DNA from 2 places in the Solibacillus sp. NPDC093137 genome. Region 1 is predicted to be linked to the other one. Evidence: predicted binding sites of a transcription regulator. Region 1 holds the regulator's gene; the other holds the start of a gene.
The links. Region 1 encodes LexA, which represses DNA repair genes until DNA is damaged. Its sites were predicted from a motif close to CGAACATATGTTCG; they were not measured.
Positions count from the first base shown of each region.

Region 1 (5,894 bases):
GCAGTACCTGCTTCATATACAGGTAACTCAGATGCAAAGTTCTCCGGTAATTTGTTTTCCATTGCGTTTACAAATTGTGCAGCCAGTTCTGGATATTCGTTTTTGTAGCTTTCGAATAATTCATTCCATGCTGCTTCTGCTTGTACACCTTGTACTTCGCTAGCTGCTTTAAATGTATCATATACTTCAGTTGGAACGAAGAATGGCTCATGTTCCCAAGCGTATGCAGCTTTTGTTAAAGTAACTTCATCAAATCCTAGTGGCGCACCATGTGAATCTGCTTTACCAGATTTGTTAGGAGAACCAAAACCGATAACAGTTTTCACTTCGATTACAGTTGGGCCGCCAGTATTTTGTTTCGCTTTTTCAATAGCTGAATTAATTTCCACGATATCTGTACCGTCTGCAACTTTTAAATAGTTCCAGCCGTATGATTCGAAACGTTTTTGGATGTTTTCCGAGAATGACTTTTCTAAATCACCATCAAGTGAAATATCATTTGAATCATATAGTACAATTAATTTATCCAATTTTAAGTGACCTGCAAGAGAAATTGCTTCTGCAGCAACACCTTCCATTAAATCACCGTCACCGCATAGTGCAAATGTATAGTGGTCTACAATGTCTTTACCTGGCTTGTTGTATGTTGCTGACAAGTGACGTTCAGCCATAGCCATACCTACTGACATTGCAATACCTTGTCCTAATGGACCAGTTGTCGCTTCTACACCAACTGTATGACCATATTCAGGATGTCCCGGTGTTTTTGAATTCCATTGACGGAAGTTTTTGATTTCTTCCAACTCTAAACCGTAGCCACCTAGATGCAATAAACTATATAAAAGCATGGATCCATGTCCAGCTGATAATACAAAACGGTCGCGGTTATACCAATTAGGATTTTGAGGGTTATGGCGTAAATGCTTCGTCCACAATGTATAGGCCATAGGTGCAGCACCCATTGGTAAACCTGGGTGACCTGAATTTGCTTTTTCAATTGCGTCGATTGATAGTGTACGGATTGCGTTAATTGCTAACTGATCCATCTGTTGTGTCATTATGTGACATCCTTTCCTCGTACGATATTTATACATTTTATAGTGTAGACAAATTTTCACAAGAAAACAATAATTTCTAAAAACGTCCTATAAAATATGTCATACTTTATATTAAATGTGACATATTAATGAAATGTTATTAGTTTAAGAATTTCTTCTGTGATTTAATTTGTTTTAATTTTTCAGGTGTCACATCATTGCCTTCTTCATCAATTACTTTTACATGCTCGATTGTATCACGCATTGTAGTACGGAAAGTATCTAAATATTCTTTGCGCAGCGCTGTACGTTCCTTCGCCTGCTCTTCCGTCAATTTACCTTCTCTCGCTAATTTAGAAAGCTCGTTAATGCGAGCTAATTTTTCTTTTGATAACATTTGAATCTCACCTTTCTTCCTACCTACTACAAAGGTATAAAAAAAACGACTTGAAAACAAGTGTTTACTCTTCAAGTCGCTCCATATATTCAATATATCTTCTATGTACGGTCGCTTTACTGATAGAAATGCCCAAGCCAGACAAAGTCGTAGCAATTTCTGCAAAGGTTAAGCCTTTCTGACGCAGTTGAACAATTTCTTCGACAGGCACTTCTTTTCGTTCACGCCCTTCAATATTACCGCGGTTTTTCAAATTATTTTGCGGCTGGTAGCCATTTTCTACAGCGCGGCGCATTCCCCGGCGGATTTTTGCATTATGCATACGACGCTGATACTCTTCGACAATCGCTAAAATTTCGAGCAGCATTGTATCCATTTCGTTTAATACGACAGGACCTGCATCATTCAATGTATATACTGTCGCTTCATATTTTTGCAGTAGGTGCAGCACTGCCATACGGGCATTCCCTCGCCCTAAACGGGTTTCATCCTGTACAAATAATGCTTTAATACCGTACTCTTTCATGTAGTCAAGCATGTCGAGTAATCCGTCTCGATCGACATCATATCCACTATGCTGGTCCATGAAAATCTCCACATCTTTATAGCCGAATGATTTTGCGTATTTTGTCAGCTCCTCCTGCTGACGCACTAGCGATGTTTCTTGTGTATTTTTATCCGTACTGACACGGCAATAGATTACTGCTTTAGTTTTTATCATTGTTCCCTCTCGCTACTTTAATCAATTGCATATCGGAGGATTCATTCAGCTGAGCAATGTATTGTGAATCTTTTTCTACAGGCACAACCAATACTTGTCCTAAAACAACTTTTTCATCCAGCATTCCGTTTTCCTTTTTTACTTCATTGATCCAATCATGCTTAGCCATTTTACCACGATATTGTTCTGCCAACGACCATAAAGTATCGCCATGCTCTATGCTTACGTGTTCGTATAATTCAATTTTATCATCCTGCATCATGAATAAAGCAATCATAAGTACAGAGAATAGTAGAAACATTGATGTGAAGCCATTTAATTTAACTCTTTTCATTTGAAAAACCCTCTTTCGAATGTATGTTCGGAATGTTTGTTCTCATAATAATACGAACGTATGTTTTTGTCAACCGTTTTTTCGAACTTATGTTTGCATTCATGTTCGCATACTGCTATACTTACTTTAAGAAAAATAGCATGATAAAGAGGTGAGTTAGTTGACACAAAAAATTTCAAAGCGGCAGCAAGCTATTCTAACTTTTATAAAAGAGGAAGTTCGTGCTAAAGGCTATCCGCCATCAGTTCGCGAAATTGGAGAAGCAGTAGGTTTAGCTTCCAGTTCAACTGTCCACGGGCATTTAGCTCGTTTAGAAAGTAAAGGGCTTATCCGCCGTGATCCTACAAAGCCGCGTGCCATTGAAATATTGGATCAGGAAGAGATGAATATCGCAAAACAAGGTGTCATTCATGTTCCGTTGATCGGTAAAGTTACAGCTGGTCTGCCTATTTCTGCAATCGAGGATATCCAGGAATATTTCCCGTTGCCGGATGCTTACGGCTCACCGGAAGAGGAATTATTTATGCTTGAGATTATGGGAGAATCCATGATTGAAGCCGGGATTTTAAATGGGGATTATGTGATCGTTAAAAAAACGTCTACTGCGAACAATGGAGAGATTGTCGTAGCAATGACGGAAGACGATGAAGCAACTGTTAAGCGCTTTTACAAAGAAAAAACTCATTTCCGTTTACAGCCTGAAAATAGCTCAATGGAGCCAATCATTGTCAACCAAGTTTCTATTTTAGGTAAAGTGGTCGGCCTCTATCGAAATATCCATTAATCATCAACTTGCCATTCTAATAGAATCGGCAAGTTTTTTATTTACAAAATAAAAAGCTCAGCCGCGAACGACTAAGCCTTTCGTTATTTATTGCATGCTTCTACAAAACTATTAAATAAGCGCTGTGCATAAACATCACCGTTCGGAGCCAATTCTTCCGGATGCCATTGCACCGCGACACAATATGGATGCGATTCATGTTCAATCCCTTCAATGATGCCGTCCTTAGCAAGTGCCGAAACAACGAGCCCTTTCCCCAGCTTTCCAACCGATTGATGATGAAATGTATTTACACGGAATGAGTCTTCTTTAAAAATCTCTTTAAATTTAGGTGTCTTTACTTCAACGGTATGTGCCAGTTCCCCTCGCTTTGAAGGCTGTTTATGTAAAATTGTGTTCGCTACTTGTGAGGGTATATCCTGAATTATCTTCCCCCCGAATGCGACATTCATAATCTGTTGTCCGCGGCAAATACCGAGAACAGGCATTTGTCTTTTATAGGCTTCATTCATCAATAAAAGATCGCTGTCATCACGTTTCCGTACAACACTTCCGATATGACGGTGCGGTTCTTCATTAAACAACAATGGATCTATATCCGCTCCACCAATTAATACGAGGCCTTCAATTAGATCTAATAACTCATTTACGTTTTCTTCTGTAGCATTCGGTATACAAATCGGTATACCTCCCGCTTGTTCAATTGAAATTAAATACGTGTTATTAATATCCAACTTCTTGTCAAAATCATACATTGTTAATCCAATAATCGGTTTCATTCTTTTTATCCCCTTATAATTTATAGATAATTCCAATAATTTAAATTATACTATTGCGTTATACGAAATGACTACAAAAATAAAAAAGGATTGCAGAATCGCAACCCTTTACTTATTAAACACTTTCCATTTGTTTTATAAAATACTGTTTAATTTCTTTCCAGTTATGAACACGCATGAAACCTTCTTCTGATCGATTGTACGGCATCGAATACAATATACCTGTCCCTTTGAATGCTGCGAGTTGGCGTGGGCTGTCATCAATTAAATAATCGGTATGTATTACCGCTTTATTTCCGCAAAACACAATGTTCTGTGTTTTAATAAAGGGTAAATGCTCCATTAACCAGTCGTATTTCGCTGTAAATGAACCCGGTACATCCATTGCAGCTGTCGCAATAAAAATTTCATAATGTTCCTGCAACTCTTGAATGACTTTAATCGCATCTTCATCCAGTACTTTTAAATCTCTGAAATAGTCAGGCTCATTTAATATTGCAAATAATTTCTTCGCATCTTCTCGAGGCAAATCGCGCTGTGTCGTCAGAAGAAACTCTTCATCTGTAAAATTTGTTCCGAAATTTTCGTTATATGTCACACGTAATTTCGAATAAAAATCAGCTAGTACCTGGTCCATATCGATAGCAATACTTTTTTTCATGTAATAAGCCTCCTTGAAATTCCCATAATTTTAGTTTATACAATTGTATTGTGAAAAAACAAGGTATAACTCTTTACAATTAACAACGTACATATTTACGTTTAAAACCGATTCGCCCTTTTTCCACCTGTTTTTCAATTTCCTCATATGCATGAAGCAAACCCGGTTTTTTCCCTTCCCGTTTCGTTTCAATTGGTCCGATCTCATTTGCAATTTGCACTGCCTCATCATGTAAAGGTTTAAATGAAACACCGACTGTCATGACAAAATTGTTCATCGCCACCTGTGTGCGCTGCGGTGCTTGACGGATATTTTGTTTTACATACTCGAGCATGTCCATTAACTTTTCCTTTGAAAATTCCTCATCTTTACGATTGCCGAGAAGCCAGCAGTAGCAATGCCACCCTGCCGACATTTTCAGATCCTCACCACTGGCAATCCACTTATCGCTTACTTCTTGCGCAATATCAGATTCCGCCAGAGTTACTGCCACAACATAATCCGAAATCATATAGAAATAGGCCTGTTCCATCCAGCGGTCATAATCTTCCTCAGTCATTGCATTCGGATCCGCAATAATTCCTGCGAAATACATAGCATCATAGTTGCCTGTAGCATAGAGCTGTTCGGCCAGTTCCTGGTCTATTTTTATTTGTTTTACATACGGTTTCATCGAGCCAATCGTTACACCGAACAACGGCTCCTTTGCCCCATTGGACATATAAATCTTTTTTGTACGCTCTTTCCCAAGTGCTTCTAACTCTTGCATCATTGTATCGAGTTTCATAATTTCCTCCTTTTTTATTATTATTTTTGTCTTATACTATTATATGATTTAATCGCCAAACATACCTAGCGTTCTTCTCAATAAGCTTGCTGGTATATATTTCATTTAAAACAGTATTTACGGGATATATACGGCGACATACACTCAAGCTTCAGTGTCCTTTTATTGTTGCCCTGTACTTTAATAAAAAAATTGGCAAATTATTTAACCGAATAATAAAACAACCTCTGAACAGAATAATCTCAGGAGGTGATATTGATGTCAAAAAATAAAAACAACATCAATAATAAAAACGTCGAATTCGGTATGGAAACGGACGTTAATCAAGTAAAACAGCAAAACCAAAAAGCTGAAGCTAAAAAGCAACAATCTTCCGGTTTGTTTGCAAACAGCG
Region 1 is NZ_JBNNVH010000001.1:385,440-391,333, reverse strand. It holds gene tkt (transketolase) at 1-1,058, opposite strand, end outside; gene ACQKN3_RS01885 (DUF896 domain-containing protein) at 1,198-1,434, opposite strand; gene ACQKN3_RS01880 (YneB family resolvase-like protein) at 1,499-2,155, opposite strand; gene yneA (cell division suppressor protein YneA) at 2,142-2,489, opposite strand; gene lexA (transcriptional repressor LexA) at 2,650-3,273, shown strand; gene ACQKN3_RS01865 (gamma-glutamyl-gamma-aminobutyrate hydrolase family protein) at 3,357-4,052, opposite strand; gene ACQKN3_RS01860 (5' nucleotidase, NT5C type) at 4,168-4,713, opposite strand; gene ACQKN3_RS01855 (DNA alkylation repair protein) at 4,793-5,500, opposite strand; gene ACQKN3_RS01850 (gamma-type small acid-soluble spore protein) at 5,759-5,894, shown strand, end outside.

Region 2 (5,894 bases), 870 kb from region 1:
CATATTTGATGGGAAAGGTTGCTCTTTCCAAGGAGGATCAGAAATATTTTCGGGTTTGGAAGGTTCAAGTTTCTGAAGCCGATTTTCCGCTTCTTTTAATTGTGCTTTAAGGTCTAAAATTTTTTTCTCCAAACTTTTAGCATCATTTGGTTCTTCTGCATAATAAAGCGGAGCAATACTTATATTAAACATCACTACACAAATAATAAATAAAGTAAGTCTTTTGGGAGTTACCATAGAAACACCTCAGGATTATTCTGCTCTATTGATGCAGAAATATGTTTTATAATTTTTATTTCTCTAATTACGGGTGCTTTAGTACGATAAGGATTTTAAAAGTATGCATATACGTTCCCAAATAATCGGCAGCTAAGACTAATACACTATCTTAGCTGCTTTTTACTTTAATTAGGTTACCAAACGTTACAGGGTAGTAGTTTACAGGGGGAAGTATCTATAGACAAAAACGTTATAATAACATTAGTATTAGCACACGATAAATTCGATGAAAACACCAAAAAAGAAGTACAACAGTTTGCAGCTGACGTTATTAAAAAATGTAATTTTGAAACTGAAATACAATTTAACATAACAAGTTATTATAATTCTTAAGTACTAAAAGACGAAATTATGGAAGATACTTGTTCAACTAGCGGGTATACTACTGCAACAAACCAATTTGAAATAACCCCACACGTTGCTTTGGGGACGATATAACTTTTGGTTATTAATTTGCCGTTATTTAGTTTAATATTTAATTAAAAACATATAGAAAGTGGCGTTATAATGAGCCTTTGTCGATATTTTGCTTCAAAAAACCCTTTACCAATTATTAAAAACTCTTTCGCAACTTTAGAAGATTATGCTTTAGAAACACAGTTTGAGATTCTTCCTTGTCGAAAGAATCCTCCGATTGCAGCAGCAGGACAAATCCAAAAGCCTTTTGTTTACAAGGTGAGAGGGAATGGAAAGCCTCTAGATCAACTTGTTGACTATATTAAAGAAAATGTTAAAGAACAAGATCGAGTAGAATTTTGGTCGATATGGCACAGTGAAAAAGTACCTTCGAACAATATGTATCGACTTAATCCACAACAAATAACACCTGAAGATTTACGGTTCTTGCATGACAATCAAAATTGTTGCATTAGATTTTTTCAATAAAATAAAAAGTAGCCTTCTTGAAATTCAAAATGAGGGATAGATGTTCCAAAACATCGCCTTGGTAGCTTTTTTTCTCTAAATACCGTTTTAATAATTATTTATTTCTGAAAATTAAGATATAATTAAAATAATTTTATTTTGAAAGGATTGATTAATATGAAACAGGTAACAAAGGGGATTGAAAAGTAGTCTACATACTTACTCTTTTCAATTCACAAGACGATGAAAAGAAATTTATTTGAAAAGAGGAACTATAACTTGTATAAAGATCAAAACTTAATAATCCGTCCAATAGAAGAAACGGATTTACATCGTATTTGGGAATTAGAATTTAATGAAAAAAAACCTGAATGGAAAAAATGGAATGCACCGTATTACCCGCATGAAACAAAGTCTTTCGATGAATTTTTACCTATTGGCAGAGAGTGGATGAGTCAACAAAACGTTTGGGTAGTTGAAGTAGATGGTATTTTGTGTGGAACAGTATCTTATTATTGGGAACATGAAGCCTCGAAATGGTTAGAGATGGGCATTCTTTTTTACGAAGTCGGAAAATGGGGAAAAGGGCTTGGCACTCGTACTTTAAAACTCTGGATTGATCATTTATTCAATACAATGCCGTTAGTTCGTGTTGGCTTTACTACATGGTCTGGAAATGAACGGATGATTCGTGTAGGTGAAAAATTAGGGATGCAATTAGAAGGACGCATTCGTAAAGTTCGTTATTATGAAGGGAATTACTACGATTCGATTAGAATGGGAATTTTACGAGAAGAATGGGAAATGCAGAAAGATTAATCCTTTATAGCCATGCACAAACAACTGAAATAACGTTAACAAATGAAACTTTGGGAGCCAACATCCTCTATTCTATTGAATAGAGGATGTTTCGGCTGTTTATGGACAGTAAGTCTCCAAATGAAACTTTAATTAATGGGCTTGTTTTATTAAATCTGCAATTAAATTGAAAACTTCTTTGTCTTGCATGAGATATTTGTCTGCTAATTTCTTATCAATAGCGAATACTTCTAAAATACTATTTTTAGTATTTTCATCTTGACCAACAAAAAGTATAAGATTATCCGCAACCGTTGATTCTAAATCAATAATATAGTAATCAAGTTCATTTAAATCTTTTAAATCTTTGGGTTTAATACCTGTTACCTTTGTGTTTTCTAATTGATTCAGTAAGTTTGCTATCATTTCTGTTGAAAGTGTTATTTTTTTGCCTTTTGTAATATCTTTGGGAATATAATTAATCATTCCAGTAGTATACAGCTCTTTCGAATAATTCGATTCAGCAATTTTTAATACTTCAGATACTTTAGATTCCCCATACTTAGCTGAATTAATATTATATATGTAACCTGAAATAAGTACTCCTATAATGATAAGCCAAGTCCATCTTTTCAAAAACTCACCCCCTTCTTTGTAATTATATATTACTTAATTATTCTGAAATATATTTTCGGAACTGAAATCACTCAAAATATCACAATAGGGGTATCCCATCGTCACCTATTAACATGGGTGAAACAATATGAACATAACGGTGTAGAGACCTTTCTAGAAAAATATACTATTACAAAACAAAGCGGATAAGGAAAAATAAAAAGGCATGAGCCCGATACAATATCAAACTCTTGACCAAATGGTTGCCTGAAATTATTGTGTCTAACTTTAAGGGATCACTTCAATGACACTTTGTGGGCGTTAGATTATTTCAACCATACATTTTGAAAGGTAGGTATTTAATTTGGAAAATAAAGAAATAATACTTAGCATTTTAAATGACCTTAAAAATGGACGTACACCTAGTCATACAGATTACAAATTACATTTAGATATATGGGCAGAATTTATCGAATACTTGGATGATGTTAAGTACATTAAAGAGGTTACTATCTACTGGTTTGGCGATGATGATGAATATTATGACGAAAGAGTACACTCTGTTGACCTAAGCAAAGCCAAGCTAACACATTTTGGAGAGAATTTTTTAGCCGAACAAATGAATTAAACATACATAATAAACTTGAAAAACGTTCCCAAATCAAAGTTGGGAATAAACGAAAAGCAGAAACATTGTTAAGTCAACGTTTCTGCTTTTTCTATAGGTTTATTCTTTATGCATTTATTTATCCACTTCTACTAAAAGCCAATATTGACAACGGTTTGAACGTACAAGGGGTTTGCAATGTCATCGGTTTTCTTGCATCCCATAATCAATTCAGCGATTATTTCACAAAAATATGTGCATCACAATAACAAAGACCTTTGCAGCTTGGGCAATCAACTTGATAGGGCTCGAAATAGCGCGGCATATAAATAAATGGTTCAAAACCCTGTGCTGCAAATTGCCGCTCAGCTGCCCAGCGGTTAGTATCGGATTGAACCCATCCAACCGTAACAATCGTTTTTGCAACCGGCTGTACGGCATCGAGGTAAGCACGTACTAGTTTTGTTCCAATTCCTTTTTTTCGCTCGTTTGGATGGACGACAAAATGACTTGTATAATAACTGATCCCTGATGTGACCAGTTCCTTTAACGACTGAAGCTCTTCAAGAAAATAGGGGAATTCCTTGTTGAAATCTTTTATTTCATAACCCGCAATATAACCGACAACTTCATCAAACTCATTAACGGCTATATAACGAATGCCTCCAGCCTGATCAACGGTATCGGTCGTTTCTGGTTCAAATGGTAAAAAATCATTGAGCAGTGTTGCAATTTGCACTGCATATTTCTTTTCATAAGGGTAAATATTCATCGGTGGACCTGCCTTATATTGTATATGGTTATTATTGTAACATAGTAAAGGGAAATAAGGGTATTTTTGATAATTGTAAATAGGGAACATTTGTTCTATAATGGAGTTAAGAAAGGTGGAAAGTTAATGAAAGAACAATTGCAAAAGGCATTGCAACACAATCAAATTTTGGATATTGTGTATTTCGCCAAAGACAAGTCAATAACAAAGCGTCGAATAAAGCTAATTAAAATCTCCGGAGAACATGTGCAAGCGTATTGTTTTTTCCGTCATGCAAAACGAAATTTTATTGTAGATAATATTTTAGCTGTACATCCGGTAAATAAAAAAGCGAGAGGGTTACAAGCATAGAATATATATAAGTATTATCATTTTTTTGATAATTATGTGGAATTTTCTGACTATTTGTGTTATATTAAGTTTAGGGAGGTGAATAAGTGATGCAAGCTTTAAAAAGAATGGGGGCAACAAACTTTTTTGTGAATAATGTGAAGAGTAAACCAAGATTAAACAAATTAAAAAGTATGTATTTAACAAGAAAGGAAATTTCGGATTATGTTAAAACAAAATAAATAAAACCCTCCACTTTTAATTGTGGAGGGTTATTTTTTTAGCACAGAATTAAGTATATTTCTGTGAAGGTATTCTTTAGAAGATTTTGTTTTGCCACCGGATAAAAACCAACCAGCGATTGCGATTAACACTCTAAAAAATATTAATTTCCACTCAAGGGAGTGGGCAAACTCGCTGCAATTTCTAGTCCAGATTTAGATTCAAGAAGTTTCACAAAGAAGTTTGCAGCAAACCTCATAATAATTAATCCGATTAATCCCCCTGCAAATATGACAAGGAACTTTCCGCCGTCCATGCGCTATATCCGCTAATTCAACTTTTATAACCGTACCCCAAAATCCAGATTTTTTTGTTCCTTTTCCTTTTTTGATCCTTTATTTTTAAAGTATAGTTTCCTTACAATGTGATTGATCGTTATAAATAATAGATATAGAGGACCAATAGTCTGAACCTGCCATACATCTACAAGAAACGTTATGATATATAAAGAAGCAAAACGGAAAATGAAGGCACTTTGGTGAGAGATTCATAGTAATAAGATAAGGTGGGATAGTAGTGTTAAAAAAGGGTTTTTACAAAACAAACACATAGTTCATTGGTATTCAATGAACTATGTACAAGTAATAGATCGATATTTACTCAAATTCAATTAGAAGCAAAACAATATGTAAGCCTTCTTTTTAATTAAGCGGCAATATCTGAATACTTATTAAGTAATTCATCCAGTTCCTGACTGCAATTCACGACTTCCGGATGAGTGAATCCTAAATCATTTGCTTTTTTGTACATAAGTTTTCTTTTTGTCTCAATTCGTAGTTTTAGTAGCTTTTTTAATAGTAAAAATTTCATCGATAAATTTCCCTTCAGTAGTAGTTGGTAGGTTTAAACTTTTGTTGAAATAAAATGACAACTGTTTCATCCTATCTTATTTCGGACAAGATATATGTCGAAACATGCTAAAAAAGCATAATTCAATAATTTGTAAAAAATATAAACTTTATACATAAATAGGGTGCTTTATATTTGACTTAATTTAAAATGTATGGATATTTGTTGGGTTCTTGAAAATGTCGGAAATCGGTGAAATCCAATTTTTGTACAACTGGTAATATCATTGATATAATGAGCGATGTGAATACATATAAACAGAAAGAGGTTATGAAAAATGACAAATGCTTATGATGAATATATGCGTCAAGTAACACAGCCAATGCGTACGGAACTTGAGAGTGCAGGCTTTGCACAATTAACTACGGCAGATAGTGTACACGAATTTATGGCTGAAACAAAAGGGACGGCTTTAGTTGTAATCAATTCAGTTTGTGGTTGTGCTGCAGGTCTAGCACGTCCGGCTGCTCGTGAAGCAGTAGCAGATGTAAAACCGGA
Region 2 is NZ_JBNNVH010000001.1:1,250,992-1,256,885, reverse strand. It holds gene ACQKN3_RS06465 (hypothetical protein) at 1-237, opposite strand, end outside; gene ACQKN3_RS06460 (hypothetical protein) at 787-1,164, shown strand; gene ACQKN3_RS06455 (GNAT family N-acetyltransferase) at 1,423-1,962, shown strand; gene ACQKN3_RS06450 (hypothetical protein) at 2,095-2,577, opposite strand; gene ACQKN3_RS06445 (hypothetical protein) at 2,921-3,184, shown strand; gene ACQKN3_RS06440 (GNAT family N-acetyltransferase) at 3,402-3,935, opposite strand; gene ACQKN3_RS06435 (WYL domain-containing protein) at 4,062-4,286, shown strand; gene ACQKN3_RS06430 (hypothetical protein) at 4,373-4,507, shown strand; partial or broken gene ACQKN3_RS06425 (TerC family protein) at 4,538-5,019, opposite strand; gene ACQKN3_RS06420 (aspartyl-phosphate phosphatase Spo0E family protein) at 5,193-5,357, opposite strand; gene ACQKN3_RS06415 (BrxA/BrxB family bacilliredoxin) at 5,674-5,894, shown strand, end outside.
Region 2: a site for LexA is predicted at 4,019-4,032, ahead of ACQKN3_RS06435 (WYL domain-containing protein). Genes of this name have one in related genera too.